Regions from separate parts of the Streptomyces sp. NBC_00273 genome, predicted to be linked through region 1. Evidence: riboswitches for the same ligand, from Rfam matches in the RefSeq annotation. Region 1 holds a riboswitch; the other holds the start of a gene.
What was found. A riboswitch is a leader RNA that binds a small molecule or an ion and turns the genes downstream of it on or off. The one in region 1 is predicted to bind glycine.
Positions count from the first base shown of each region.

Region 2: it holds a riboswitch for glycine, as region 1 does, so the genes downstream of both, gcvT (glycine cleavage system aminomethyltransferase GcvT) here and gcvP (aminomethyl-transferring glycine dehydrogenase) in region 1, are expected to answer to the same signal.

Region 1 is NZ_CP108067.1:7,776,136-7,790,926, forward strand. It holds gene OG386_RS34830 (DNA polymerase IV) at 1-921, shown strand, start outside; gene OG386_RS34835 (PRC-barrel domain-containing protein) at 947-1,312, opposite strand; glycine riboswitch at 1,425-1,523, shown strand; gene gcvP (aminomethyl-transferring glycine dehydrogenase) at 1,718-4,603, shown strand; gene OG386_RS34845 (DUF5999 family protein) at 4,724-4,912, opposite strand; gene OG386_RS34850 (hypothetical protein) at 5,174-5,794, opposite strand; gene OG386_RS34855 (glutamate-cysteine ligase family protein) at 6,282-7,814, shown strand; gene OG386_RS34860 (CPBP family intramembrane glutamic endopeptidase) at 7,964-8,803, shown strand; gene OG386_RS34865 (hypothetical protein) at 8,956-9,699, shown strand; gene OG386_RS34870 (PhzF family phenazine biosynthesis protein) at 9,769-10,611, opposite strand; gene OG386_RS34875 (response regulator transcription factor) at 11,005-11,700, shown strand; gene OG386_RS34880 (ATP-binding protein) at 11,697-13,061, shown strand; gene OG386_RS34885 (SgcJ/EcaC family oxidoreductase) at 13,027-13,530, opposite strand; gene OG386_RS34890 (hypothetical protein) at 13,903-14,538, opposite strand.
Region 2 is NZ_CP108067.1:3,663,076-3,677,866, forward strand. It holds gene OG386_RS15355 (enhanced serine sensitivity protein SseB C-terminal domain-containing protein) at 1-673, opposite strand, end outside; gene OG386_RS15360 (enhanced serine sensitivity protein SseB) at 768-1,502, opposite strand; gene OG386_RS15365 (AAA family ATPase) at 1,619-2,275, opposite strand; glycine riboswitch at 2,482-2,585, shown strand; gene gcvT (glycine cleavage system aminomethyltransferase GcvT) at 2,761-3,876, shown strand; gene gcvH (glycine cleavage system protein GcvH) at 3,978-4,361, shown strand; gene glyA (serine hydroxymethyltransferase) at 4,379-5,635, shown strand; gene OG386_RS15385 (L-serine ammonia-lyase) at 6,044-7,426, shown strand; gene OG386_RS15390 (AMIN-like domain-containing (lipo)protein) at 7,589-8,095, shown strand; gene OG386_RS15395 (dihydrofolate reductase family protein) at 8,146-8,790, opposite strand; gene OG386_RS15400 (flavodoxin family protein) at 8,843-9,556, opposite strand; gene OG386_RS15405 (PadR family transcriptional regulator) at 9,683-10,231, shown strand; gene OG386_RS15410 (EF-hand domain-containing protein) at 10,319-10,531, opposite strand; gene OG386_RS15415 (tRNA-dependent cyclodipeptide synthase) at 10,764-11,546, shown strand; gene OG386_RS15420 (cytochrome P450) at 11,527-12,765, shown strand; gene OG386_RS15425 (YncE family protein) at 12,858-14,045, opposite strand; gene OG386_RS15430 (polysaccharide deacetylase family protein) at 14,042-14,791, opposite strand, start outside.

The sequences.
Region 1 (14,791 bases):
CTGCTCGCGCCGATGTCGGTGCGGACCCTGCCCGGGGTGGGTCCGGCCACGGGCGAGCACCTGCGCCGGGCCGGGATCACCACGGTGGGGGAGCTGGCGGAGGCCGGGGAGGACGAGCTGGTCCGGATGGTCGGCCGCTCCGCCGGTGCAGGGCTGTACCGGATGGCGCTCGGGCTGGACGACCGGCCGGTGGTCGCGGAGCGGGACGCGAAGTCGGTGTCGGTCGAGGACACCTTCGACGTGGACCTGCACGACCGGGTACGGATCCGCGGCGAGGTGCAGCGGCTCGCCGACCGGTGCGTACAGCGGCTGCGGGGCTCGGGGCACTCGGGGCGCACGATCGTGCTCAAGGTGAGGCGGTACGACTTCTCCACGCTGACCCGGTCCGAGACCCTGCGGGGGCCCACGGACGACCCGGCGGTGGTGCGGGAGGCGGCGGCGCGGCTGCTGGAGGGCGTGGACACCACGGGCGGGGTGCGGCTGCTGGGCGTGGGGGTGAGCGGGCTGGCGGACTACACGCAGGAGGACCTGTTCGCGCAGTCACTCGCCGCTGAGCCGGACGGGGCTGACGGGACTGACGGGACTGACGGGACCGGCATGACTGACGGAGCGGACACGGCGGGCGGGGCCGCAGGGGAGGCGGTGGCTGCCGGTGCCACCGAGACGGCGGCCGAGGGGGCCCGGGGGGCCGCTGAGCCGCCCGGGGAGCCGGAGCCGGCCCCCGAACGGCGCTGGACGGCCGGGGGTGACGTACGGCATGCCGTGTACGGGCCCGGATGGGTGCAGGGCAGCGGCGTCGGGCGGGTGACCGTGCGGTTCGAGCAGCCCGGATCGGAGCCCGGCCGGGTGCGGACCTTCCGGGTGGACGACCCCGAGCTGGAGCCGTCCGATCCGCTGCCGCTCGTGGGGGAACGGCCCTGACGACCTAGGCACCCCCTAGCTCTCGTCAGCTCTCGTCACCCGCCAGGCGGCCGAAGTCGTGGTTGAAGTCCGACGGAAGGGTCGTGTCCAGCCCGTAGTGGTGGTAGAGCTGCAGCTCCTGTTCGGGGGAGAGGTGGCGCCCGACACCGAAGTCCGGGGCGTCCCTGATGAGGGCGCGTTCGAAGGGCACCCGCAGGGCGTCGCCCACCAGCTCGCTCGGCTCCAGCGGGACGAAGGCGTCCCGGCTGAAGAGCCCCGTCCGGACCGCGGCCCACTCCGGGACGCCCGTGGCATCGTCGAGGTAGACCTCGTCGATCGTGCCGATCTTGGTGCCATTGCGGTCGAACGCCTTTCGGCCGATCAGGCTGCGCGGATCGATGTCGGTCTGCACGGTCCCTCCAAAAGGTCGCAACTGCTCCGTAATGACTACAGAAGTGCATATCCGCAGCGGAGGCCACTCGGGGAGGGTTCAGATCCTCGCTGGTACGCTGGTGAACGGCTGTCGACCCTGTGCGGGAGAGTCCTCCGAGTGAACGAGACGGAGGCGCCGAAGGAGCAAATCCTCCCCGGAATCTCTCAGGCATACGTACCGCACGGACGAGGCCACTCTGGAAAGCAGGGCGGGTACCGGGCGTGCAGTGCCGGTCCCCCTCCTCACCGACGGTGAAAGCCGGAACAGCGGGATACCCCCGTGACTCCGGTGAAACTCTCAGGTGCAGATGACAGAGGGGGAGGCCGTCCGGGTGCCCGCGCCGTGGTGCCCCTCGCAGGTCATACGACCAGGAGGCCTCCGTACATGACCGCCAACCGCATTCCGCTCTCCCAGTTGGAGCGAGGCATCCCCTTCGAACAGCGCCACATCGGCCCGGATGCCGAGGCGCAGGCGAAGATGCTCGCCCAGGTGGGCTACGGCTCCCTGGACGAACTGACCGCTGCCGCGGTCCCGGATGTGATCAAGACCGCCGAGGCGCTCGATCTGCCCGAGGCGCGCACCGAGGCCGAGGTGCTGGCCGAGCTGCGCTCGCTCGCCGACCGCAACCAGGTCCTCTCGCCGATGATCGGTCTCGGCTACTACGGGACCTTCACGCCGCCGGTGATCCTCCGCAACGTCATGGAGAACCCGGCCTGGTACACGGCGTACACGCCCTACCAGCCGGAGATCTCCCAGGGCCGCCTCGAAGCGCTCCTGAACTTCCAGACGGTCGTCGCCGAGCTGACCGGGCTGCCGACCTCGGGCGCCTCGCTCCTCGACGAGGGCACCGCGGCCGCCGAGGCCATGACCCTGGCCCGCCGCGTGGGCCGGTCCAAGGGCAACGTCTTCCTGGTGGACGCCGACGCGCTGCCGCAGACGATCGCCGTCATCGAGACCCGCGCCGAGCCGATCGGCATCGAGGTCGTCGTCGCCGACCTGTCCGCCGGCATCCCGGCCGAGGTCGCCGAGCGCGGCATCTACGGTGTCCTGGTCCAGTACCCCGGCGCCTCCGGTGCCGTCCGTGACATCAAGCCCGTCATCGACCAGGCCCACGAGCTCGGCGCCATCGTCGCCGTCGCCGCGGACCTGCTCGCGCTGACCCTGCTGACCTCCCCGGGTGCGCTCGGCGCGGACATCGCCGTCGGCACCACCCAGCGCTTCGGCGTCCCGATGGGCTTCGGCGGACCGCACGCCGGTTACATGGCCGTCCAGGACAAGCACGCCCGCTCCCTGCCCGGCCGCCTCGTCGGCGTCTCCGTGGACGCGGACGGCAACAAGGCCTACCGCCTGGCGCTGCAGACCCGTGAGCAGCACATCCGCCGGGAGAAGGCCACCAGCAACATCTGTACCGCGCAGGTGCTGCTCGCCGTCATGGCCGGCATGTACGCCGTCTACCACGGCCCGGACGGCCTGCGGACGATCGCGAGCCGCACCCACCGCTACGCCACGCTGCTCGCCGCCGGTCTGACGGCCGGCGGGGTCGAGATCGTGCACGGCTCGTACTTCGACACGATCACCGCCCGCGTGCCGGGCCGTGCCGCCGAGGTCGTCGCCGCCGCCCGCGAGGGCGGGGTCAACCTGTTCCAGGTGGACGCCGACCTCGTCTCCGTCGCCTGCGACGAGACCACCCTGCGCGCCGACGTCGAGGCCGTCTGGGCCGCCTTCGGCGTCACCGCGGACATCGAGGCGCTGGACGCGACCACGGTCGACACGCTGCCCGAGGGCCTGCTGCGCTCGGACGCGTACCTGACGCACCCGGTCTTCCACCAGCACCGCTCCGAGACCGCGATGCTGCGCTACCTGCGCAAGCTCTCGGACAAGGACTACGCGCTGGACCGCGGCATGATCCCGCTGGGCTCCTGCACCATGAAGCTCAACGCGACCACCGAGATGGAGCCGGTGACCTGGCCCGAGTTCGGTCAGCTGCACCCCTTCGCACCGGTCGAGCAGGCCGAGGGCTACCTCACGCTCATCAACGAGCTGGAGGAACGTCTCTGCGAGGTGACCGGCTACGACAAGGTCTCCATCCAGCCGAACGCCGGCTCCCAGGGCGAGCTCGCCGGCCTGCTGGCCGTCCGCGCCTACCACCGGGCGAACGGCGACGAGCAGCGCACCGTCTGTCTGATCCCGTCTTCCGCGCACGGCACCAACGCCGCCAGCGCCGTGATGGCCGGCATGAAGGTCGTCGTCGTCAAGACCGCCGATGACGGCGAGGTGGACACGGCCGACCTGCGCGCCAAGATCGAGCAGCACCGCGACGAGCTCGCCGTGCTGATGATCACGTACCCCTCGACGCACGGTGTGTTCGAGGAGCACGTCGCCGACATCTGCGCCCAGGTGCACGAGGCCGGCGGCCAGGTCTACGTCGACGGTGCCAACCTGAACGCCCTGGTGGGCCTGGCCAAGCCGGGTCACTTCGGCGGCGACGTCTCGCACCTGAACCTGCACAAGACCTTCTGCATCCCGCACGGCGGCGGCGGTCCGGGCGTCGGCCCGGTCGGTGTCCGGGCGCACCTGGCCCCGTACCTGCCGAACCACCCGCTCCAGCCGACCGCGGGCCCGGAGACGGGCGTCGGCCCGATCTCGGCCGCTCCGTGGGGTTCGGCGGGCATCCTGCCGATCTCGTGGTCGTACGTGCGCCTGATGGGCGGCGAGGGCCTCAAGCGCGCCACCCAGGTGGCGGTGCTCGGCGCCAACTACATCGCCAAGCGCCTGGAGCCGCACTACCCGGTGCTCTACACCGGCCCGGGCAACCTGGTCGCGCACGAGTGCATCATCGACCTGCGGCCCCTGTCGAAGGCCACGGGCGTGAGCGTGGACGACATCGCCAAGCGTCTGATCGACTACGGCTTCCACGCGCCGACCATGTCCTTCCCGGTCGCCGGCACGCTGATGATCGAGCCGACGGAGTCCGAGGACCTCGCCGAGATCGACCGCTTCTGCGACGCGATGATCGCGATCCGCGGTGAGATCGAGCGGGTCGCGGGCGGCGAGTGGCCGGCGGACGACAACCCGCTGGCGAACTCCCCGCACACCGCGGCGGCGCTGGGCGGCGAGTGGAACCACCCGTACACCCGGGACGAGGCCGTCTTCCCGGGCGGGGTCACGGCCGCCGAGAAGTACTGGCCGCCGGTGCGCCGCATCGACGGTGCCTTCGGTGACCGCAACCTGGTGTGCTCCTGCCCGCCGCTGGACGAGTACGACGCCTGAGGTGTACCTCGTCGTACGACCGCCGTATGACGGTCGTACGACATGACGAAGGGGCCGGTCCGGGAGACTCTCCCGGGCCGGCCCCTTCGTCGTTCGCTACGGTCGGTCGGACGACTTCGCCTAGGCCGCCGCGAGCGGGCGGTGCGGGGCGATGATCTGGCCGTCCGGCAGCAGTTCACCGGTGTCCTCGAAGAGCAGGACGCCGTTGCACAGCAGGCTCCAGCCCTGCTCCGGGTGGTTGGCCACCGGGCGCGCGGCCTCCCGGTCGGCGGATTCGGCTGACGGGCAGGCTGGCTGGTGCTGGCACATGGATGCGTTCTTTCGCTGCGGTGTGGTCTGTGTGCTACGGCTCGATGCGTGATTCATGGCCGTCCCCCTGGGTCATCCCCGCACCCGCGGGGAGCGTGTCATCAGTCTTCCTCCATGGCAGCCGCTTCGCAGGTATTTCCCGGCAGCCGTCCTCACAGATTGATGACGCATCACTCGTGCGGGCGGTTCAGGCCAACTCCCCTGTCATTTCGGATGGTTCGCAAGTGGCCCGGGTGGACTAGGCCGGATGGGTGATTCGGGTCAGGCGGCGGGCGCGGCCAAGGAGGGAGGCGCCGCCGCCGGCGTCGGGGTCAGCCGACGGGTCAGTACGGGCAGCAGCTCGGAGACCGGATGCGGCCGGTACGCGGCGATGCCGGGCGGGGCCGGTGCGAGGGGCACCAGCAGGTCCTCGCCGGCCGGCAGCCCGGCGGCGGCGTCCGCGCCCACCGCCCCGTGCAGCCACAGGGTCAGCATGTAGAGCTCCGGAACCGACAGCAGCCGCGGCTGGTAGCCGGTGGTGAGGGACTCCGCCTGGCGCAGGGCGCGTTCGGTGGCCGCGACGTAGGGGCCCTCGAAGAAATGGGAGAAGACCCAGCCGTCGGGAGTCAGTCGGGTGTCGGCCGCCGCGACGTAGCGGTCCCCGCTGCGGATCAGGAACCGCCAGGCCGTGAGCCGGGTGCGCGGCGGCCTGCCGCCGGCCGCGAGGTTGGACATGCCCAGCCGGTCGAGGACGTGGACCGGAAGCGGGAGTTCGGCGGTCAGCGGCCCCTGGATCGCGCGCAGGGACGGGGTGTGCGCCTCGTGGACGGCGGTGGGGGAACCGAGTGCCGCGAGGACGCTGCGCAGGGCGGGCGCGGGAGCCGGAGGGACATGCAGCGGCATGGTGGGTCGCCTCTCACTTGGGAGACCGGTGGAACGGGGGCAGGTGCGGACTCGCATTCTGGGGCCAGAGGGGGGCCGAGGGGCAATGGCCGCGCGCCAACTCTCTGCCTCGTTTGCGGAGTTTATACGACATGTGTTCACGCAGTGTTTCGGCTAGCTGTCTCGCCTATTGCCGGCAAGGCGCTTACCGGACCCGCTGACATGGCTTTCATGCCGGATGCGCGCGAACATGTCGCGCTGACCTCGGAGGTTACCGGATGGGGGCTCGGCTGGAAAGCTTCGGTTATCTGAACGAGGCAAAGTCGGGGCGGAATTTGCGTAAAGCGACTTGCCAGGTGAATGTGCCGAAGCGCCCTTCGGCCAAACCGGCGCGCGCTCCACGTCGCGCACGCCGCCCGCGCGTTATGGATCACGCTGCCGGGGCATCATCGACCGTAACGCGCGCCTGGGTGTACCGGGCCAGGCCCACTCGAGGAGGGACGCTTCGATGGGGGAGAAGGTCGTGGCGGGCGGATTCGACCTATCCGATCGGCAGCGGTATCGAAGGAAGCTCCACGAGTGTCTGGAGGGACTGGAGCGGCTCCTGGCGGAGAAGAGGTTCGATCGCCCGAAGAACATGATGGGACTGGAGATCGAGCTGAATCTCGCGGGCGCCGACGGGTTGCCGAGAATGGTGAATGCGCAGGTGCTGGAGCGGATTGCGAGCCCCGATTTCCAGACCGAACTGGGAATGTTCAATCTGGAGGTGAACGTCCTTCCGCACCGGCTGGGCGGCCGAGTATTCGACCGGCTCGCCGAGGAACTCAGCGCCGGGCTGGGCTATGCCCACCGGAAGGCCGCGGAGATCGACGCCGGAGTGGTGATGATCGGTATTCTGCCGACGATCTCCCGCGCCGACCTGGTCACCGCGAACCTCTCGGCGGTGGACCGCTACTCGCTGCTCAACGAGCAGATCCTGATGATGCGCGGGGAGGACTTCACGCTCGACATCGACGGCGTCGAACGGCTGATCTGGACCTCCGGGTCGATCGTGCCGGAGGCCGCCTGCACCTCCGTACAACTGCACCTGCAAGTGACTCCGGCCCGGTTCTCGGCGGTGTGGAACGCGGCGCAGGCGGTGGCCGCGGCGCAGATAGCCGTCGGCGCCAACTCGCCCTTCCTGTTCGGGCGCGAGCTGTGGCGGGAGTCGCGGCCGCCCCTGTTCACGCAGGCCACCGACACCCGGCCGCCCGAGCTCCAGGCGCAGGGCGTGCGGCCCCGCACCTGGTTCGGGGAGCGGTGGGTGGACTCGGCGTACGAGCTCTTCACCGAGAACGTCCGCTACTTCCCCGCCCTGTTGCCCATATGCGACGAGGAGGAGCCGCTGCGGGTGCTCAACGAGGGCGGGGTACCGGGCCTGCAGGAACTGGTCCTGCACAACGGCACCGTCTACCGGTGGAACCGGCCCGTGTACGGGGTCGCCGACGGGGTGCCGCACCTGCGCGTGGAGAACCGGGTGCTGCCGGCCGGGCCGACGGTCGCCGACGTCGTCGCCAACGCCGCCTTCTACTACGGGCTCGTACGCACCCTCGCGGACGAACCGCGCCCGGTCTGGACCCGGCTGCCCTTCGCCGAGGCGGAGGCGAACTTCGACGCGGCCTGCCGGTACGGCATCGACGCGCGGCTGCGGTGGCCGCGCCGCGGCCGGGCCGGGGGGCTGGCGAGCGTGCCCGCCGTACGGCTGGTCCTGGACGAGCTGCTGCCCATGGCGGCGGCGGGGCTGGACGCCTGGGGCATCGAGCCCGCGGACCGGGACCACTACCTCGGCATCATCGAGGAGCGCTGCCGGCGTCGGGTGAACGGGGCGACCTGGCAGGTGGACACCTACCACCGGGCCCTCGCCGCCGGACTGGAGCGGGACGAGGCGCTGGCGGCGACGACCCGCAGGTACAGCGAGCTGATGCACAAGGGCGACCCGGTGCACACCTGGCCGGTGGGGCTGACGGAGGAGGTGACCGCCTCGGTGCCCGTCGTGCGCTGACCGGCTGCCCCGGCCCCGGCCCCTGCCCCGGCCAGGGCTGGGGCGCCCGCCCGGCGCCCGCCCACCGCGCTCCCGCCGTGCGTCCGACACCGTCCGGCGATCTTGCCGATGGCCCCGCAGTGATCCTTCCCGTCCGCCGAGGAGGCAGTATGGGGTGGTCACAACGGGATGGCAGGACGGAGTCGGGCGTGCGGACGGAGCCGGAGCCGGTGTTCTTGGAACTGGACGAGGACGGGCGGCGGCGCCTGCTGCGCACCGAGACGCTGCTCGTCCTCGCGCTGTCGCTGGGCGCGAGCGGGGTCTCGGCACTGATCAGCTTCATCGGCTCGCTCACCAAGCCCGGCGGCCTCAAGGACCAGGCGGCCACGCTCAACGGCTCCTACGCCCCGGGCCGGCCCTGGCTGGACCTCGCCTGGCAGCTGTTCGGCATCGCGAGCGCCCTGGTACCCGTACTGCTGGTCGCGCACCTGCTGACCCGCGAGGGCGCCCCCGGGCTGCGGGTGCTGGGCTTCGACCGCACCCGGCCCGGGTGGGACTTCGGCCGGGGCGCCCTGGTCGCGGCCGGGATCGGCAGCGCCGGGCTGGCCTTCTACCTGGGCGCCCGGGCCACCGGATTCAACCTCACGGTGGTGCCGGAGGCGCTGCCCGACGTGTGGTGGAAGTTCCCCGTGCTCATCCTCTCCGCACTGCAGAACGCCGTGGTGGAGGAAATCATCGTGCTGGCCTACCTGCTGCGCCGGCTCGGCCAGCTGGGCTGGTCGCCCATGGCCGCGCTGCTGGCCAGCTCCGCGCTGCGCGGGTCCTACCACCTCTACCAGGGCATCGGCGGCTTCATCGGCAACATGGTGATGGGCGTCGTCTTCGTCCTCGCCTACCGGCGGTGGGGCAGGGTCGCACCGCTCGTCGTCGCGCACGCGCTCCTCGACATCGTGGCCTTCGGCGGGTACGCCCTGCTCGCGGGCAAGGTGGGCTGGCTGCCGACCCCGTGACCGGCGGCGGCCCACCCGATCGGCCCTTCCGGGCGGTGACGGACGCGGGAGCGGTGCGACGCTGGAGGCCAGTGCTGTGACCGGCGAGGTCCACCGGGTCGCGGCGCCCGGCACGCCTGTCCGGCCACAGCACCAGTGAGGAGGCGCACCCGGTGGCTGTTATGGACTCCCTCGTGCCGTTCGCGCCGTTCCTGGTGCCCGTGGTCACCGGCCTGGTGGGCGGGATCAGCCTCCTCATCCGGGACCGACGGGAGGCGCGCAGCAGCGACCACCACTACCGCAGGCGCCTGGAGAAGGCCGCGCTGGAGATCCAGTTCCTCACCGGCTGGCTGCAGGCCAAGGAGCTGGCGCCGACCGATGCGCCGCCCCCGGATCCGGAACCCGGGCGCTGGCTGGACGAGTGCTACGCGTCGGTGCGCCGGGCCAAGGCGGACACGGGCGGCCGCCACCGGACCGGGCCGGTCTCGCTGCGCCGCCTCCTGCTCCTGGGAGAAGCGAGCGGCCCGGCGAAGAGCGTGCGGGTCGTCTACTGGCTCTCCCTTCTCCTGTTCAACGTCGCGCTCGCGTGGTGGGTGAACGCGCTCATCGCCGGCGTACCCGGCTTCATGCACGAGGACGGCGTCTCCGAGTCCGAGGAAATCGCCTCCTACCTGGGAGTGGCGGGCGTCCTCTTCGTCGTGTCGGCCCTCTTGTGGGTGTGGACGGTGCACCTGGGCGCGGCAGAGCCGAAGCAGGTGTACCGCAAGCGGATCGACTCGGCCGCCTGGGAGGAACACGAGCGGAAGCGGCGCAGTGCCGCACGCGAGAAGGCGGCTGCGAAGGCGCGATCGAAGGGGGACGCCGAAGGGGACGGCGAGGGGGACGCGGAGCGGGACGGGGGCGGGTCCACGGGCTGACCCGCCCGGACCGGCACGTCCGGCCCGGGTCGGCGTCCGCGTCCGCGCTCGCGTTAGTGTCCCGTGTGCTCACCCCGCCTGAACGGCCCCGGGCGGGGGCGCGAGGAGCTCGCCGTCGACGACCGTGACGGCCCGGCCGGTCAGCAGGGTGCGCTCGCCCGCCAGGGTCACCCGTACGAGCCCGCGGCGCGCACCGCCCTGGAGGCCGGTCAGTTCGGTGCGGCCCAGGCGCTCCGCCCAGAACGGGGCGAGCGCGGTGTGGGCGCTGCCGGTGACCGGGTCCTCGTCGATGCCGAAGGCGGGGAAGAAACCGCGGGAGACGAAGTCGTACCCGAGCGAAGGATCCTCGGCGGGCGCGGTGACGATCACCCCCCGTCGGGCGAAGGCGCGCAGGGCGCCGTGGTCCGGCTCCAGCTCGCGCACGGTCTTCTCGTCGGCGAGCTCGACGACGAGGTCACCGATGTGGTCGGCGGTGTCGTGCACGGAGAGGATCGGGGGACCGCCGAGCGCGTGGTCCACGGCGGCCGGCGCCGCCACCGGCGTCAGCGAGGACGTCGGGAAGTCCATGGTGACCGTGCCGTCCTCGGCCGTCTCGGCCGTGAGGATGCCGCAGCGCGCGGAGAAGCGGATCAGTCCCGTGGCGAGCCCGCTGGTGGCCAGTACGTGCGCGGTGGCCAGGGTGGCGTGGCCGCACATGTCCACCTCGGCGGCCGGGGTGAACCAGCGCAGCGCCCAGTCGGCGTCCCCGCCGGGCGGCAGGGGGTGGGCGAAGGCGGTCTCGGAGAGGTTCATCTCGCAGGCGACCTGCTGGAGCCAGGCGTCCGGGGGGAACGCGGCGTCGAGGAGCAGGACTGCCGCGGGGTTCCCCTGGAAGGGGCGGTCGGTGAAGGCGTCGACGATTCGGATGCGCATGCCCCGACGGTAGGGCGGTTCCTTGATCATCGACAAAGGTCAATCGGGGGTGACTGGCCCGGTCCGGTGTGGTGGCGGGTGCGCAGATCGGCCAGGTGGTGTGCAGGCGGAGCACGAGGCGGATGCGACGGTCGTCGGTGAGGAGGCGGTCGCCCGCCTGGAGCGGGGCCCGCGACGACCAGGCGCCGCCCGGTCGTGCCGAACACCGGTGCCCAGATCACTTCGGGCCCGCCGAGCGGTGCCATGTGCCGCCGGGCGACCGGGTACGGGGTGCCGAGCTCCGCCTCGAGCGGGACAGGGGCCGCGAGCCGGCGCGCAACGCCCCTTACCCAGGGCTCCGGTTCACCGTTGCCGCCGTGAACCGGATTGCCGGTACGCACTAGTGTGCGCAGTGTGCGCGTACTACTGGTGGAAGACGATGAGCCGGTCGCCGAGTCCCTGCTCCGAGGCCTGAGTCGCTACGGCTTCGACGTCGAGTGGGTCACCACGGGCGGCGCGGCGTTGGGCCACGGGGGCCCGTACGACGTCGTCCTGCTCGATCTCGGGCTGCCGGACACCGACGGCCTCGACGTGTGCAGGGCGCTGCGCGAGCGCAGTGCCGTGCCGATCATCGTGATCAGTGCCCGCAGCGACGAGACGGACCGGGTGGTCGGCCTGGAACTGGGTGCCGACGACTACGTGTCCAAGCCGTTCGGGGTCCGGGAGGTCATCGCGCGGATACGCGCGGTGATGCGACGCGTGCAGCCGCGCACCCCGTCGTCCCCGGAGAGCATCCCCGACCGGTACGGCTCCCGGCTCACCATCGACCGCAGGGCCGCCCGCGTCCGGCTGGACGGCCAAGAGGTGGCGCTCGCCCCCAAGGAGTACGACCTGCTCGCCTTCCTCACGGAGGAGCCCGGCGCGCTGATGTCCCGCGAGCAGATCATGGAAGCCGTCTGGGACGCGAACTGGTTCGGGCCGACCAAGACGCTGGACGTGCACGTGGCGGCGCTGCGGCGCAAACTCGCCGGGGCGATCACCATCGAGGCGGTACGGGGGGTCGGCTTCCGGCTCGAGGCCGCCAAGGGCGGGAACGACGACGCTCCGTGATCCGCCAGCTGATCCGCAGCTACATCTTGCTCGTCGCCGTGGCGATCCTGCTGTTCACCGTGCCGGTGGCCTTCACGCTCACGGCCCAGCTGCGCGACGACACCGAGGCGTTCGTCAAGCGCGAGGCGACCACCATGGCCCTGCTGCTGGGCAACGGCAACGCCAGCTCCTGTCAGGCGCTGGAGGAGGTGGTGCGGGCGTACGAGCAGGAGACCCACGACCGGGTGCAGGTGACCATCACCGACACCTGTGCGCCGGACATTCCCGCGCCGGCTTCCGACGCGGTCCTGACCCGGGCGCTGAAGGACGGGGAGACGACGACCGACTGGGGTTCGGACCTCATCTGGGGCCGTGACCTGGTGATCACCGTCCCCGCGAAGGACGGGGGCCGGATCGTCGGCGCCGTGCGCATCGTCTACTCGACCGGCAACCTCACCCACCGGCTGTGGACGATCTGGGGCTTCCGGGCCGGACTCGCGGTGGCGGTGCTCGGCGTGGCCGCCCTGATCGGTGCGGTGGTGGCCCGCCGGCTGACGCGGCCGCTGCGCCAACTCAACGACGTGGCGAGCAGGTTCAGTGACGGCGACCTGTCCGCACGCTCCCCGGTGGAGGGTCCGCAGGAGACCCGGACCCTCGCCCGCACCCTCAACCAGGCGGGCGAGCGGCTGGACACGCTGATCGCCTCGCAGCGCATCTTCGTCGCGGACGCCTCCCACCAACTGCGCACGCCGCTCACGGCGTTGCGGCTGTCGCTGGACAACATCGCGGACGGCGTCGACGACGAGTTCGTGCACGAGGACGTGGAACTGGCGACCGCGGAGGTCGTTCGGATGAGCCGCTTGGTCAACGGCCTGCTGGTGCTGGCCCGGGCGGAGGCCAAGGTGTCCGCGGCGGAGCCGCTGCCGCTCAGGGACATCGTGGAGGAACGGCTGTCGGTGTGGAGGCCGGCCGCCGACGAGCGCGGGGTCACCATTGCGTTCGGGGAGGGCGCCGACGGCCGGCCGGCCGTGCTGGCCAGCCCCGGCCATCTGGACCAGGTGCTGGACAACGTCCTCTCGAACGCGCTGGAGGTCTCACCGGACGGCGGCACGATCACCGTCCGGATCGACCTCCGCGGTGCCGAGGCCGTGCTCTCCGTCCTCGACGAGGGACCCGGCATGTCCGACGCGGAGAAGTCCCGCGCCTTCGACCGGTTCTGGCGCGGTCAGGGCCTGACCGGGCGCTCCGGTTCGGGCCTCGGCCTCGCCGTCGTCAAACAGCTGGTGACGGACGACGGCGGCACGGTGACCCTGCAGGACGCTCCCGGATCCGGCCTGTGGGTGGTCATCACCCTTCGGGCATCTTCGAGGAGTGGTGGTTGACGATCAGCCACTTGCCGTTCCGCTTCTCGTACTCGTACGTGTAGCGGGCTTTCACGGTGCTCTTCGCGCCGGTCTTCGGGTCGGTGAGCGTGAACGCGTAGACGCCGGTGTCGATGGCGGAGTTCTTGTCGAGGACGTTGACTATGGTCTCGACCTTCGCGCCGGCGGGCTCGTTCTGCAGGAAGTGCTCGAAGTAGTCGACGATCTCGGCACGGTCGGTACGGATCTTGTTGGAGACCGTGGGCAGGAGGACCGCGTCGCTCGCGTAGAGGTCGGCCACCTTCTTGGGGTCGCCGGTCTGCAGTGCCTTGTTCCAGGTGTCGAAGAGGCCTGCGATCTGGGCCTTTCCGGGTCGGGGGTCCCGGTGCTGGGGTCCGGCCGTCGCGGCGACGGTACCGACGGTACCTAGGGTCAGGACCGCGGTGCCGGCGACGACGGCTGCGCGCTTGCTGAGGGAACGACGGGTCAACGCATCTCCAGGGTGTGGTGGGTCGGAGCGTCTGCTTCCCGTCGGGCAGTCCCTGCCGGGAAGCCCTCGGGGGGAAGCGGCTCCAGACTCGCCGTCCACGGGCCAGCAACGGTGCAAGCGAGCTACAGCGCACGGCCAGGACACGGCCAACCCACGGGGAGTGGCCGTCGCGTCACTCCGTCCGCTCCGTACTGGCGCGCTTGACCTGTCTCGGCGAAGACGGGCGGGTGCCCGTGAGTTTCACCGACGTTGGGCCGATCGGTGTCTGATCTGGTGGGAGCGTCGTGGGGCGTCGTGGGGGCACCGGTGGGTGCGTTAGCTGCTGCTGGGCTTGAGGGATCTGAGCCGCGGAGCGGCAGTCGACGCCATGGGTCAGCAACTCCTCGTGCCCGGCGCGGGAAGGGCGAGAACGCGGGCGAGGGCGGCGGTCAGAGGAGCGGAGTGGTCAGGGAGGTGCTCGGAAATCCAGTCCGCTGCTGCCGCGAGGAACTCGGTCAGGTCGCGCTCGGCGCTGGCGAGCAGATGGCGGAGCTCGGTGACCGACAGCTCGATCACGGGACTGTCGATCCGGTCGGTGGCGACGGTGAGGCGGATGGTGTCCCCGAGGCGCTCGGCCAGCGACGGCTCCGGATCGTGGCCGTACCCGATTGCGCCGCTGCCGTCGACGACCTGGTACCAGTCGTGCCAGTCCTCCAGTCCGTCGCAGCAGCCGGGCGAGAAGGCGACGCCCGTGGAGTTGTCCGTGACGCGCAGGCCGCCCGCCGCGTAAAGGCTGTCGAGGTTCAGCAGTCCGTGGAGGAAGCCGCTGAGAGGCTCGGCCGGCCGTGGTGGGAGGTCGTCATCGTCTGCGGGGTCCACGTCGTTGCAAGCGGCGATACGCATGAGCGCCGTCCCGATCTCGGCGGGTGAGAGCCCACCGCTGAGCGGCAGGAAACTGAACTGTTCGGTCTCGGCGACGGGCCAGAGGTCGAAGCCGTCAGGGGTGTTCATCTCCAGGACGGGCTGCATCACGATCACCTGGCGAAGTGTTCCCCATCCGTCGCCGATCTCGCCTCCCGATTACGCCGAGCATGCGCGTCTTCGCCGGTCCTCGACCAGCTGGCGACTGTTCAGCGGCCAGGGGCGAGGCGTACGGGCAGATGCTGCCCAGGCCGGCTGGGGCCGGACAGTTCGGCCCAGCTTCGATGAGACAAGTCAACCCTTCCACCGGTCGTGGGCGCACTGTCGGCGACAGGTTCCGATATATCGTTGACACGTCGCG
Region 2 (14,791 bases), 4.1 Mb from region 1:
CGGGGTCGTGCTCGTCCCCCAGTGCGACCGTGCACACCGGGACGCCCTCGGGGACCACACCGACCGACTGCCGCATCATCTCCCGTACGGATTCCAGCGCGGGCGCGGAGGCGTCGTACAGGTCGAGCCCCACCGCGAGGTACGGGGAGCCGAGCGCGGGCTGCACCCACGCGCGGCGCAGCGACCGCACCGCCGGAGTGCGGTGCGCGTGCTGGGTCAGCAGCCCGTAGAACTGCGGGAGCTCGATCGCGGGCTCGGACAGGCGCAGCGGGCCCGCCGGCATCCGGTCCAGGCCGGTGGCGATCCGGCGCAGGTCGGCCCAGGGCACGCCGAGGCCGCCGCCCTGGGCGTGCGGGTTGAGCCACAGGCCCCAGCGGTCGGGGTACAGCGCGCGGGCGATGTCCCGCCCGGTGACCACCTCGTAGCCCCGGTTCCAGCCGCTGGCGGCCAACTCCTGGGGGGAGGTGACGCAGGGCGCGTAGCCCAGGCTGTCGACCTCCATGCCGCCGTACTGGGCGTCCGGGGAGCCCGGCTGCCCCTGCCAGAGCAGCATCCACAGCCGGCCCTCGGCGAGGGCGTGCAGGAGTGACTCGTAACTCTCGTAGCGCCCGGGAGTCACCTGGCGCATCATGTGCTCGACCTGCCCGGCCGCGGCCGTGCCTGACGCACTCACCCGGAACCCCTCTTCGTCCGCCCGTCGCTCCACGCGTGTCCTCCGAACCGGCAGTCGCGCGTGCGGCCAGGAGATGTAACCAGCTTAAGCGGCCCTACGGCAGGTAGAAGGGGCGTACGCGCTCACGAATCCAGTCCGTGACCGGGTCCTGGACGGCGTCCAGCAGGATCAACTGCACGGGCCACGGCGGCGGGACCCGGGTCAGGGCCCGTCCGAGAGCCTCCATCGGCGCGCCCTGCATCTCGGGTTCCCATCCCACCAGGCGGACACCGACGAACAGCTGGGGCTCCCCGCCCTCGATGCTGGCGAGGCAGCGGTGCGCGGCGGCGACCACCCCGGTGGCCCGGAACTCCTCGGTGGCGGCGGCCAGGAAATCCACCGGATCGTCCTGCCAGTCCGGCTCGAAGAGCCGGACCCGGCCGCCGGTGGCCGGGCCGTCGAGCACGGTCCGGCCGCTGCGGCAGAGTTCCGCGACGGCGGGCGGCGGGAGCGGTACGCCGACGGCGCCCTCGGGATTGAGGGCTATGCCGAGCTGCGGGGGCAGGCCGCGGGCGAACTCGATGGCCGGAGCCACCGCGAAGTCCATGCCGGGGCCGACGCAGGCGAGGAACTGGGCCTCGGAGCTGTAGACGGGGACGTACGCCGCTCCGCCGATGTCCATGGTGGGCAGGTCGAGGCCGGCCGTCGTCGGGCCGCCCCCGCCGGGCAGGGGCACCCACACCCGGCTGCGTCCGAGGACCTCCAGGATCCGTCCCCCGGCGTCCGGCTGCCCGAGCGCCGCCCCGAGCACCTGCTCCAGCTCATTCCCCGGCCAGCCGCTGCCCTGCATCTGCCCCTGCCTCTGTCTTGTTTCCCGCGCGTGTCGCCCCGCAGGGTACCGGCCCCGTGTGCCGCACCGTTGCCGGGGGCGGCCGCCGGGGCCCGGCAGTGGCGCGGCCGCCGGGCTCAGGTGGTGAAGGCGATGCGGGTCACCGTCGCGGCGGAGGCCCGGTCCAGCAGGGTCACCGAGGCGCAGCCCGCGGGCGGGCGGCCCGCTTCGGCCTCGCGCAGCAGCCGGGTCACCGCGCCGCGGTGGCGGGCGAAGGCGTAGGCGGAGACCCGGCGGCCGCGCGCGGCCTGCCCGGAGAGGGCCTCCTCGGGACTGCTGTCCAGCAGGAGCAGGTGCAGCGCGCGGCCCCGGCGGCGCGCTGCGGCCGCGAGCAGTCCGCGCACCCAGGACTGCGTTCCGCAGTCGTGGACGACCACGGAGGCTCCGGAGCGCAGGATCCGCCACAGCCCCCAGTAGTGCGCGGCGCGCACCAGCGGCCGGTACACCGCGTACGGCAGCGGCGCGGGCATGCGGCGCTCCCAGCGCTCACGGGTGTCCTGGGAGTCCACGGCCCCGCCCTCGGCGGCCGCCCGCTTGATCAGCGTGCTCTTGCCGCCGCCGGGCAGGCCGGACACCACGACGATGTCCCCGGCCGCGAAGCCGAGCGGGCTCGGGGCGCGCAGGGCCGCTCCGCGCAGGTCGCGTACGAGGCCGAGGCCGGTACCGGCCGCCCTCTCGCGCTCGCGCGCCCCGCGCTGTGCGGGCACCGCCTCCACGGTTCCTGTCGTCGTCACCACTCCGAATCTCCGCACAGTGTTCGCCTCCCCCGAATCGGGTCACCAGGACCCTTGCCCACTGAGTGTAAAGAGACGGTAATCCGGCGGCCCTGGTTCCGGTCCGACTCTTCGGAGGGCCGTACGAACTTTCGGACCCCGCCGCCCGATCTCGGGCATGGCGTGCAATGATGTGCGCCATCTGGACCAACTGCATACCGGCCGCTTGAATCCGCGCGGGAGAGTCCCGGCACGCCGCAAGGCCGTGCGCGGGCGCCGAAGGAGCAAGAACCTCCCTTGAATCTCTCAGGCCCCGTACCGCGTGGATGAGGCAGATCTGAAAAGCGAGCTGCTGCGCAGCTCCACCCAAGGTGCAAGTCGATGAGAAGAACCGGCGATCGGGCGATCGGCGGAACTCTCGGCGAACCTCTCAGGTTCCGATGACAGATGGGGAGGAACGTCCTCGTCATGTCATGTCGATGCCCTGGGACCCGGGAGCCACACCCATGAGCACTGCCCCCCGCCTGACCGCCCTCGATGCGCTGCACCGCTCGCTCGGTGCGACCATGACCGATTTCGCGGGCTGGGACATGCCGCTGCGGTACGCCAGCGAGCGCGACGAGCACAACGCCGTACGCACCAAGGCCGGTCTCTTCGACCTGTCCCACATGGGCGAGATCACGCTGACCGGCCCGGAGGCCGTCAAGGCCCTCGACTACGCCCTGGTCGGCAACATCTCCACCGTCGGCGTCGGCCGCGCCCGCTACACGCACATCTGTCAGGAGGACGGCGGGATCGTCGACGACCTGATCGTCTACCGCCTCGGCGAGACCGAGTACATGGTCGTCGCCAACGCCTCCAACGCCCAGGTCGTCCTGGACGCCCTGACCGAGCGCGCCGCCGGCTTCGACACCGAGGTCCGCGACGACCGCGACGCGTACGCGCTGCTCGCCGTGCAGGGCCCGGAGTCCCCCGGCATCCTGGCTTCCCTGACCGACGCCGACCTGGACGGCCTGAAGTACTACGCCGGCTTGCCGGGCACCGTCGCGGGCGTGCCCGCGCTGATCGCGCGCACCGGGTACACGGGCGAGGACGGCTTCGAGCTGTTCGTCGCCCCCGAGCACGCCGTGGAGCTGTGGCAGGCGCTGACCAAGGCGGGCGAGGGCGTCGGCCTGGTCCCGGCCGGTCTGTCCTGCCGCGACACGCTGCGCCTGGAAGCGGGCATGCCGCTGTACGGGCACGAGCTGACCACCGCCCTCACCCCGTTCGACGCGGGCCTGGGCCGGGTCGTGAAGTTCGAGAAGGAGGGCGACTTCGTCGGCCGCGCCGCGCTGGAGGGCGCCGCCGAGCGCGCCGCCACCGCCCCGCCGCGCAAGCTGGTCGGTCTGATCGCCGAGGGCCGCCGCGTCCCGCGCGCCGGGTTCCCGGTCGTCGCCGACGGTCAGGTCATCGGTGAGGTCACCTCCGGCGCCCCGTCCCCGACGCTGGGCAAGCCGATCGCGATGGCGTACGTGGACGCGGCGCACGCCGCGCCCGGAACGTCCGGCGTCGGCGTCGACATTCGCGGTACGCATGAGCCGTACGAGGTCGTGGCGCTGCCGTTCTACAAGCGGCAGAAGTAGCCCCACGCACCACGTCCGCCGTCCGGGAACCCGTACGGCGCCGTCTCAGTACCCAAGACCGCAGTTCGTATCCACTCCCCCGCATCCAGGAGAATCAGGTCATGAGCAACCCCCAGCAGCTGCGTTACAGCAAGGAGCACGAGTGGCTGTCGACCGCCGAGGACGGCGTCGCGACGGTCGGCATCACGGAGTTCGCGGCCAACGCGCTCGGTGACGTCGTCTACGCCCAGCTCCCCGAGGTCGGCGACACGGTGACCGCGGGCGAGACCTGTGGCGAGCTGGAGTCGACCAAGTCGGTCAGCGACCTGTACTCCCCCGTCACCGGCGAGGTCGTCGAGTCCAACCAGGACGTCGTGGACGACCCGGCGCTCGTCAACACCGCCCCGTTCGAGGGTGGCTGGCTGTTCAAGGTGCGCATCGCGGAGGAGCCGGCCGACCTGCTCTCCGCCGAGGAGTACGCCGCGCTCACCCACTCCGACAACTGACACCCCAGGGGATCCTGATGTCTGTTCTCAACACCCCGCTGCACGAGCTCGACCCGGACGTCGCCGCCGCCGTCGACGCCGAGCTCGTGCGCCAGCAGTCCACCCTGGAAATGATCGCGTCGGAGAACTTCGCTCCGGTCGCCGTCATGGAGGCCCAGGGCTCGGTCCTGACCAACAAGTACGCCGAGGGCTACCCGGGCCGCCGCTACTACGGCGGCTGCGAGCACGTCGACGTCGTCGAGCAGATCGCGATCGACCGCATCAAGGCGCTGTTCGGCGCCGAGGCCGCGAACGTCCAGCCGCACTCCGGTGCGCAGGCGAACGCCGCCGCGATGTTCGCGCTGCTGAAGCCGGGCGACACGATCATGGGCCTCAACCTGGCCCACGGCGGTCACCTGACCCACGGCATGAAGATCAACTTCTCCGGCAAGCTCTACAACGTGGTCCCGTACCACGTCGACGAGACCGGCGAGGTGGACATGGCCGAGGTCGAGCGCCTCGCCAAGGAGTCCAAGCCGCAGCTGATCGTCGCCGGCTGGTCCGCCTACCCGCGCCAGCTGGACTTCGCCGCCTTCCGCCGCATCGCGGACGAGGTCGGCGCGTACCTGATGGTCGACATGGCGCACTTCGCCGGCCTGGTCGCCGCCGGTCTGCACCCGAACCCGGTGCCGCACGCCCACGTCGTCACCACCACCACGCACAAGACCCTCGGCGGTCCCCGCGGCGGTGTCATCCTGTCGACGCAGGAGCTGGCCAAGAAGATCAACTCCGCGGTCTTCCCGGGTCAGCAGGGCGGTCCGCTGGAGCACGTGATCGCGGCCAAGGCGGTCTCCTTCAAGGTCGCGGCCTCGCCCGAGTTCAAGGAGCGCCAGGAGCGCACCCTGGAGGGTGCGAAGATCCTCGCCGCCCGCCTGGTCCAGGACGACGTCAAGGCCGTGGGCGTGGACGTCCTCACCGGTGGCACCGACGTGCACCTGGTCCTGGTCGACCTGCGCAACTCCGAGCTGGACGGTCAGCAGGCCGAGGACCGCCTCCACGAGGTCGGCATCACGGTCAACCGCAACGCCATCCCGAACGACCCGCGGCCGCCGATGGTCACCTCGGGTCTGCGGATCGGTACGCCGGCCCTGGCCACCCGCGGTTTCGACGCCGAGGCCTTCACCGAGGTCGCCGAGATCATCGCGCAGGCGCTGAAGCCCGCGTACGACAGCGAGGCCCTGAAGGCGCGCGTCTCCGCGCTCGCCGCGAAGTTCCCGCTGTACCCGACGCTCTAACCGGCGTCCGGCCCATGGCCACGGAAGGGCCCGGCCTTGTTCCCGCACAGGCCGGGCCCTTCTCATGACCGGGGCCGACACCACCCGACACCGCCCGACACCGACCGACACCGCCCGGCCCGGTCGCGGTGGGGGCCCGCCCCGACCCTGCGCCCCGCGGCGGCCGCGGCCCGCACGCCGGACCGGTCCGGCGCACGCCCCGGTGGATCCCCCGTGGACCCGAGCCCCGGGCCCCGGGACCACGGGCCGACACCCGGCCGCCCCGTCCACGTAATCCTTCCCACCTCCTCCGACAGCCGAGACGTTCACCTCTCCGCGTTAAGCTCGTCTGCCGGACAAAATCCGAATAATCCACTTCTCCTCTCCTGCCCCCTCCCACCCCACGAGCAGACAAGGGAGTCCGCCACCGTGGCCATCTCCGTCTTCGATCTCTTCTCCATCGGTATCGGTCCCTCCTCCTCCCACACGGTCGGCCCGATGCGGGCCGCGCGCATGTTCGTGACGCGGCTGAAGAAGGACGGCGTGCTGGCCCAGACCACCTCCGTCCGGGCCGAGCTCTTCGGATCCCTCGGTGCGACCGGCCACGGGCACGGCACCCCCAAGGCGGTGCTGCTCGGTCTGGAAGGCCACTCCCCCCGCACGGTGAACGTCGAGACCGCCGACGACGAGGTCGAGCGCATCCGCAAGAGCGGCCGGCTGCGGCTGCTGGGCGCGGAGATAGGCGACGTGCACGAGATCGCCTTCGACGAGCCGAACCAGCTGATCCTGCACCGCCGCCGCTCCCTGCCCTACCACGCGAACGGCATGACGCTCTTCGCGTACGACGGCGCCGGCACCCCGCTGCTGGAAAAGACCTACTACTCGGTCGGCGGCGGCTTCGTCGTGGACGAGGACGCGGTCGGCGAGGACCGGATCAAGCTCGACGACACGGTGCTGAAGTACCCCTTCCGCTCCGGCGACGAGATGCTGCGCCTCGCGAACGAGACCGGTCTGTCGATCTCCTCCCTGATGCTGGAGAACGAGAAGGCCTGGCGCACGGAGGACGAGATCCGCGAGGGCCTCCTGGAGATCTGGCGCGTCATGCAGTCCTGCGTCTCGCGCGGCATGTCCCGCGAGGGCATCCTCCCCGGCGGCCTGCGGGTCAAGCGCCGGGCCGCCGCCACGGCGCGCCAGCTGCGCACCGAGGGCGACCCGATGCTGCACCGCAGCGAGTGGGCGACGATCTACGCGATGGCGGTCAACGAGGAGAACGCGGCGGGCGGCCGGGTCGTGACCGCGCCGACCAACGGCGCCGCGGGCGTCCTGCCGGCCGTGCTGCACTACTACATGAACTTCGTGCCGGGCGCGGACGAGGACGGCGTGGTCCGTTTCCTCCTCGCCGCGGGCGCGATCGGCATGCTCTTCAAGGAGAACGCCTCGATCTCCGGCGCCGAGGTCGGCTGCCAGGGCGAGGTGGGCTCCGCCTGCTCGATGGCGGCCGGCGCCCTCGCCGAGGTCCTCGGCGGCACCCCGGAGCAGGTCGAGAACGCGGCCGAGATCGGCATGGAGCACAACCTCGGCCTGACCTGCGACCCGGTCGGCGGCCTGGTGCAGATCCCCTGCATCGAGCGCAACGGCATGGCGGCGGTCAAGGCCGTCACCGCGGCACGGATGGCGATGCGCGGCGACGGCAGCCACAAGGTGTCCCTCGACAAGGTCATCAAGACCATGAAGGAGACCGGCGCCGACATGAAGGTGAAGTACAAGGAGACCGCCCGCGGCGGCCTCGCCGTCAACGTCATCGAGTGCTGACGCGCACCGCGTGACACGAGGGGGGCCCGGCGCGTGCGCCGGGCCCCTCTTCCGTCCACGGATCCCGGGAACGGGAAACGAGCGCAACCGCAACCGTGCCGTCCCCCGGGGCGTCCTAGGCAGTGCCACCAGTCCCCGTCTCTCGAGAATCGAGGGGACGTCATGATCCACGCCCGTCTCCGGCAGTTCGTGGCCCTGGCAACCGGCGCCCTGCTCGCCGCCTGCCTCTCCTTCGCCGCCCCTGCCTCGGCTTCCACCACCGTCTCCGCCGCCCCCCAGGCCCAGACCCCGCTCGTCGTCAACGCCCGCTGGGCCGGGCACCCCACGTACGACCGCATCGTCATCGACCTCCAGGGCTACGGCCCCGCGGTCACCGTCACCCCCGTCCCGCACCTCGTCTACGACGGGTCCGGCAAGCCCGTGCCGCTGCCCGGGACGTACTTCCTGGAGATCCGCCTCCACCCCGCCGCCGCGCACGACGACGCGGGGCAGAGCGTCTACCACGGGCCCAAGCTGCAGAAGATCAACCTCAGCAAGCTCAAGGGAATCGCCCTGACCGGCGACTACGAGGGGTACGTGACCTTCGGCGCCGCCTTCGACACCCTGCCGTACTACCGCGCGTTCCCCCTGCACTCGCCGGAGCGGTTCGTCGTGGACATCGCGCACTGAACCGGACGCGAGCGAGCCGGCCCGGGGCGCACGCCCCGGGCCGGCCCGTGTCACCTGCGCCAGAACAGGTGGTGCGTGACACCGCTCGGGCTGGGCACGACATCGAGGTGGAAGCGGTCGAGCAGCTCCTCGGGCGACTCCCAGAGCCTGACCCCGGACCCGAACTCCACCGGCGCGACCGCCACGTGCAGGGTGTCGACGAGGTCGGCGTCGAGGAACTCCCGAATGGTGGTGGCCCCGCCGCCGAGCCGGACGTCCTTGCCCCGCGCGGCTTCCCGCGCCCGGTCCAAGACCGTGGCCGGGTCGGCGTCGACGAAGTGGAAGGTGGTGTCGGAGAGCGTGAACGAAGGGCGCACGTGGTGGGTCATGACGAACACGGGCGTGTGGAACGGGGGCTCCTCACCCCACCAGCCGCGCCACTCGTGGTCGGCCCAGGGCCCGCGCTGGGGACCGAACTTGTTGCGGCCCATGATCTCGGCGCCGATGTTGTGCGCGAAGTCCCGGGTGAGGTAGTCGTCGAGACCCCGGCTCCCTCCGGGGTCGGTGCGGTTGGGCCAGCTCGCCGTCGCTCCGGCCCAGGCGAACAGTTCGCCCGGCTCCGCGTCGCCGAACGGCCGCGCGAGGCTCTGGTGCTCCCCGGCGCCGAATCCGTCGCGCGACACGCTGAAGTTCTGGACCCTCAGCAGTTGCTCCATGGGCTTCCTCCGGTCTGGTCGTCCACCGTGAGACCGCCCCGGGGCGCAGAACTCATCGGTGCTCGGGGTTGGGGAAGTCGAAGCGGCAGCCCGCGTCCCACTGCGAGCGCTGGTTGCCGTACGGCGGGATGCCGCCCGAGCGCTTGAGCAGGGCGGCCAGGTGCATGAGGTTCCAGGACATGAAGGCGGTGTTGCGGTTGGTGAAGTCGTTCTCGGGGCCGCCCGAGCCGGGGTCCAGGTAGGAGGGTCCGGGCCCGGCCTCGCCGATCCAGCCCGCGTCGGCCTGCGGCGGAATCGCGTAGCCGAGGTGCTGGAGGCTGTAGAGGACGTTCATGGCACAGTGCTTGACGCCGTCTTCGTTGCCGGTGATCAGCGCGCCGCCGACCCGCCCGTAGTAGGCGTACTGGCCCCGCTCGTTCAGCAGCGAGGAGCAGGCGTAGAGCCGCTCGATGACCTGCTTCATCACGGAGCTGTTGTCGCCGAGCCAGATGGGGCCGCACAGGACGAGGATGTCGGCGTCCATGATCTGGCTGTAGAGGACCGGCCACTGGTCGCTCTCCCAGCCGTGCTCGGTCATGTCGGGCCAGACCCCGGTCGCGATGTCGTGGTCGACGGCGCGGACGAGGGAGGTGCGGGTGCCGGCCCCTTCCATGACCCTGCGGCTCCTGTCGATCAGGCCCTCGGTGTTGCTGGTCTCGGGCGAGCGTTTGAGCGTGCAGTTCACGTAGAGGGCGGTCAGGTCCGAGTAGTCGTATGCGGCAGCCACACCCCCAGCCTCGCCACGGCACCTGGGCACCGCCAGCGGGCCGCGCCCGTCCGGGGACGGCCCTGCGGAAGCGGCCGTACGGAGGAGGCGTCGGGGCCGGCGCCGCCGCAAACCTAGGATGGCGCCATGTCGCTGCCGCACGCCATCCTCACCGCCCTGCTGGAGAAGCCCTCGTCCGGGCTGGAGCTGACCCGGCGGTTCGACAAGTCGATCGGGTACTTCTGGTCGGCGACGCACCAACAGATCTACCGCGAGCTGGGGCGGCTGGAGGAGTCCGGGCTGATCCGGGAGCTGCCGAGCGAGGTGCCCGTGCGCGGGCAGAAGAAGGAGTACGAGGTGCTGCCCGCCGGCGGCGCGGAGCTGGCCCGATGGGTGGGCGAGAGCCAGGACCCCAAGCCGATGCGCGACCCGCTGCTGCTGCGGATCCGCGCGGCGGGCGTCGTGGGGCCGCAGGGGCTCGGTCCCGAGCTGCGGCGCCATCTGGAGCTGCACCGACGTCAGCTCGCACAGTACGAGGCCATCGAGGAGAAGGACTTCCCGCCGGGGCGGGACGCCGTGGAGGACCGGCTGCGGCGGCTCGTGCTGCACGGCGGGATCGCCCTGGAGACGTTCTGGCTGCACTGGCTGCAGGAGGCCCTGGGCGAGGTCGAGGACATGTCCGGACCGGGGGCCTGACGCGCGGGGCCCGGGGGCGGGGATCCGGCGCCGAACGCACGCTGCCGCCCCGCTCCGGCGGTCCGGGGCGGGGCGGCAGCGGAGGGACTACTTGTTCAGGGAGGCCCAGAACTCGTCGAAGCTCAGCAGGCCGTCGCCGTTCGCGTCCTTGGAGGCGATCACGGCGTCCGCGACGGGGCCGGTGACGAACGGGTCGCCCATGGCCGCCATGGCCGCCTTGAACTCGTCGGCCGTGACGAAGCCGTCACCGTTCACGTCGAACTTGCCGAACGTCGTCCGTGCGCTCTCGATGTCCGCCACTGGGTCCACTCCTTCTTGATGCCTTGTTGACCGGCTCAGGGTAGCGGCCTCCCCGGTCCGCCCCCGCCCCGGGTCCCGTTCGTGCGGCAGAAACCTTTTCAATTACCGCCCCGTAATGCGGAATCGATAATTCCGACCAAACAAACGAAGATTCCACTTGTCACACTCCGGGGCCACGGCATAACGTACTGGCATTGCCGCCACACCAGGAGCGCAGGGCTCCCAGGGACAAGTGGCAACAAGGGCGATCAATCAGATGACGATCACAGCTGACGCATCATTCGAAGTTCTGCCCTTCACCCGCACCTGCCGGCACATCTGGGAAGACGGCGACCACGTGCTCATCGGCGTGAGTCCCGGAAACAGCTATTTCAGCGCCGACCGCATCGCCGGCCTGACCCGATGGGCCACGAACCGGTTCGCGCAAGTCGACTTCGTCTACGCGGACCTCCACGTGGACCGGATGTTCGCCGCCTTCGGCCACACCCGGGAGCACGCGGAGAAGCGTGCGGCGAAAGAGATCAAGGCGGTCCGGCGGCGCATCCTCAAGGGCGTGACGGAATCAGGACCGCCGCAGCCCAAAATCCGCGTACGGGGCCTTTCCGAATTCCAATCGAACCCCGTCTACCAACTACTACACCGACGCGTCCTGCATTTCCTGGAGACCGACGAAGAATTCCGCGAGGGCTGCGAGCAAATGGCCCTACATTTCGTCGGATCCAAATTGTCGGAAGGTGAATCGGTCACGGCCGAGCAGTTGCGGGTCTGTTTCGATTACATGGCGGCCGAGCTGCCGTTCTTCGTGGACACCCCGAGCATTCTCGACGTGCCGTCCTCGGTGGCGGCCTACCACGTCCGGATGCCGCTGACCGATGTCCTCTTCGCACGCGGCGGGGGTCTGCGCGCGACCCGCAACCAGGCGTACGCCGTCGTACGGCCCGGGGCCACGGCACCCGGGAGCGCTACGGACCACGCACCGACCGAAAGGACCGTCGATGAGCGTCGAGCAGCTTGAGGGCCCGGGGGCCGAAGAGCGGCCTCTCCTGGACTTCCCGCTCTCCCGGCGCGGTGACGTGCTCCCGCAAGAGTGCGCCTGGCTGCGCGAGAAGGCGCCGGTCGCCCGGGTCCGCACCCTCACCGGCGACCCGGCCTGGCTGGTGAGCAGCTACGCGCTGGCCAAGCAGGTACTGGAGGACGAACGCTTCAGCCTCAAGGACACGGCGAACGCCGGGGTCCCGCGGCAGTACGCGCTGACGATCCCGCCCGAGGTCGTCGACAACATGGGCAACATCAACAGCGCGGGCCTGCGGGGCGCCGTGATGAAGGCGCTGAACCCCCGTCAGCAGGGGCTGCGGGGCCTGCTGCGCGCCCGGGCCGGCGAGCTCCTCGACGCGCTCGTGGCGGAGGGCGGCCCGGTCGACCTCCGGGCGGGCTTCGCCGACCCCTTCTCGGCGGCCCTGCACTGCCAGGTGCTGGGGGTGCCGTTCGAAGACCGGCGCCGGCTGATGTCGGGCCTGGACGTCGCGTTCATGACCGCGCGCGAACCGTTCGCCGACTCCGCCCTCAACTGGTACAAGGACGTGGGCTACTTCGCCGACCGGCTGAACGACCAGCTCGCCCTGGCCCCCGAGGAGCGTACGGGGCTCCTCGGGAGGTTCGCTGAGCTGAAGGAGGCGGATCCGGAGTCGGCCCACCTGACCGACGAGATGTTCGCGACGGTCGCCGTCTCCCTCTTCGGCGCGGGTGCGGTCTCCACCTCCGCGTTCCTCACGCTCGCGGTGCTCGCGCTGCTCCAGCGGCCCGAGCTGATCGGGTACCTGCGCCGGCACCCGGAGCGCACGGCCGCGGCGGTGGAGGAGCTGCTGCGCTGGAACCTGTCCGTCGGGGACGGCCTGCCGCGCATCGCCCTGGCCGACGTCCAGGTCGGTGACGTGCTGGTGCGGGAGGGTGAGCTCGTCCTCGTCCTCCTGGAGGGGGCCAACTTCGATCCGGAGGCCTTCGAGCGTCCGGACGAGCTGGACCTGGAGCGCCAGAGCGTCAACCCCCACCTCGCCTTCGGCGCGGGCCCGCACTTCTGCCCGGCGTCCGCGCTGGGTCGCGCCCATGCCGAGATCGCACTGGAGGTGCTGGTCGAGCGGCTGCCCGGACTGCGGCTCGCGGTGCCCTCCGAGAACCTCGTCTGGCGCACGGGCTTCATCAAGCGGCTTCCGGAGCGCCTTCCGGTCGCCTGGTAGCCCGTCGTCCGGCGAACGGACCGCGGTGTCCCGGGAGCTGTGCGAGCTTCCGGGGCACCGCCGTGTCCGGCCCTGGCGTCTCTTGCGGGGACCTAGCGGAAGATGCCGGTGTGGCCCAGCGAGTAACGGCCGGGCTGCGGGTACACGGCGAGTCCGTGCGGTCCGCCGCCCACCGGGATCCGGGCGATCTGCTTGCCGGTCTGCGTGTCGAGCGCGTAGACCTCGGAGTTGTAACGGCCCGACAGCCACAGCACCTTGCCGTCGGCGGAGACCCCGCCCATGTCGGGGCTGCCACCGTCCGGCAGCGTCCACTTCTTGGTGAGCTTGTTCTCGGGGAAGTTGAAGACCGAGATGGTGCCCTCGCCCCGGTTGGAGACGTACATCTCCTTGGAGTCGCGGCTCACGTAGAGGCCGTGGCAGCCCTTCCCGGTGGGCAGCAGTTTGGGGGTCTCGAACTTGTCCCCGCTGAGCACCCACATGCCGTGCGCCATCATGTCCGCGACGTAGAAGGTCTTCCCGTCCGGGGAGACCTTGACGTCCTGCGGCATCGCGCCCTCGAACGGCAGCTTCTGCTGGCCGACGACCTCCATGCGCTCGGTGTCGACCTTGAGGAGTTCGCCGGAGAACTCGCAGCTCACGATGAAGTAGCGGCCGTCGGCGGAGAAGTCCGCGTGGTTGACCCCGTAGCAGGTCACGGGCACCGTCTTGACCCGGTCCATCGTGTGCGGGTCGCGGAAGACGAGCTCCTTGTCCATCGAGGCCATGACGATGGCGTACTTGCCGTTCGGCGTGAAGTACAGGTTGTACGGGTCGTGCACCTCCACCGGCTTTCCGGCCTCGCCCGTGGCCGGGTTGATCGGGGTGAGGGTGTGACCGCGGTTGTTGTTGACCCACAGGGTCTTCAGGTCCCAGGAGGGGACCACGTGTTGGGGCTGGACCCCGACCGGGATGGTGTCGATGACCTGGTAGGTCATCGGGTCGATGACGGACACCGTGTTGGAGTTGGTGTTCGGCACGTAGACGCGGGACGGGAAGTCCTTGACCACGGGGGAGAGCTTGTTCGGCCGGTCCGCCGCGTAGACGTCGTTCGGATCGAGCACGGGCGGCATGCCGGGCAGACCGGGCGGGGCGGCCGGCGCGGCCTTGACGGGCTTGGCCGGGCCCTTGGTGCCGAGCGCCTCGGCGGGTTCCTTGCCGGCCGATCCGCAGCCGGCAAGGGCGGCGAGGACCAGACCTGCCAGCAGCGCGCCGGCAGTCCGGGGAAGGCGGGTGGTCGTCATGGGGTCAGCAGCTCCGTGGTGGTCACCGCGCGCAGGTTGCGGCGCGCGAGTTCTTCGAGGAGGGGAGGCATCGCGTCGACCGTGTCCGCGTAGCCGAAGTGCAGGCTCACCACCGATCCGGGCCGGATCGTCCCGGTGACGGTGCGGATGACGGCCGCGGCACCGGGCGAGGTGAAGTCGAGGGAGTCCACGTCGTACGAAAGGACGTGCGGGTAGCCAGCCCGCTGGGCCAGTTCCTGGACGAGGGGGGTCGCGTACTGGGTCTGTGAGGGCCGGAACCAGGTGCCGATGGATCCGGTGAGCCGCTTGAGCCGCTGGGCGCAGCCGGTGATCTCGGCGTAGGCCTGCGCTTCGGGCATGTCGTTGATCGCGAGGTGGCGCTGCGTGTGGTTGCCGAGCTCGTGACCGCCGTCGAGGATGCGCCGGGCCAGCTCCGGGTGCGCGTCGAGCCAGGATCCGATGGCCAGTACGGTGACCCGCGCGCCCCCCTTCTCGGCCGCGGCCAGCACCGCCCGGGCGATGGCCGGGTCCCCGTTGCCGTGGAAGGTGAGGGCGACCCGGGGGCGGTCGCGCGGACCGTGACCGATCTCGACGGGCTGCCCGGCGAACCGGCGCGGGGCGGCGGCCGGAGCCGCCTGCGCCGGGCGGGCCGACCGGGCCGGACCCGGCGGACGGCCGGAGGGCGCGGTGGCCGGTCGACCCGGCCCGCAGGCGGCGGTGAGACCGGCCGCGGCGGCGCCGGCCGA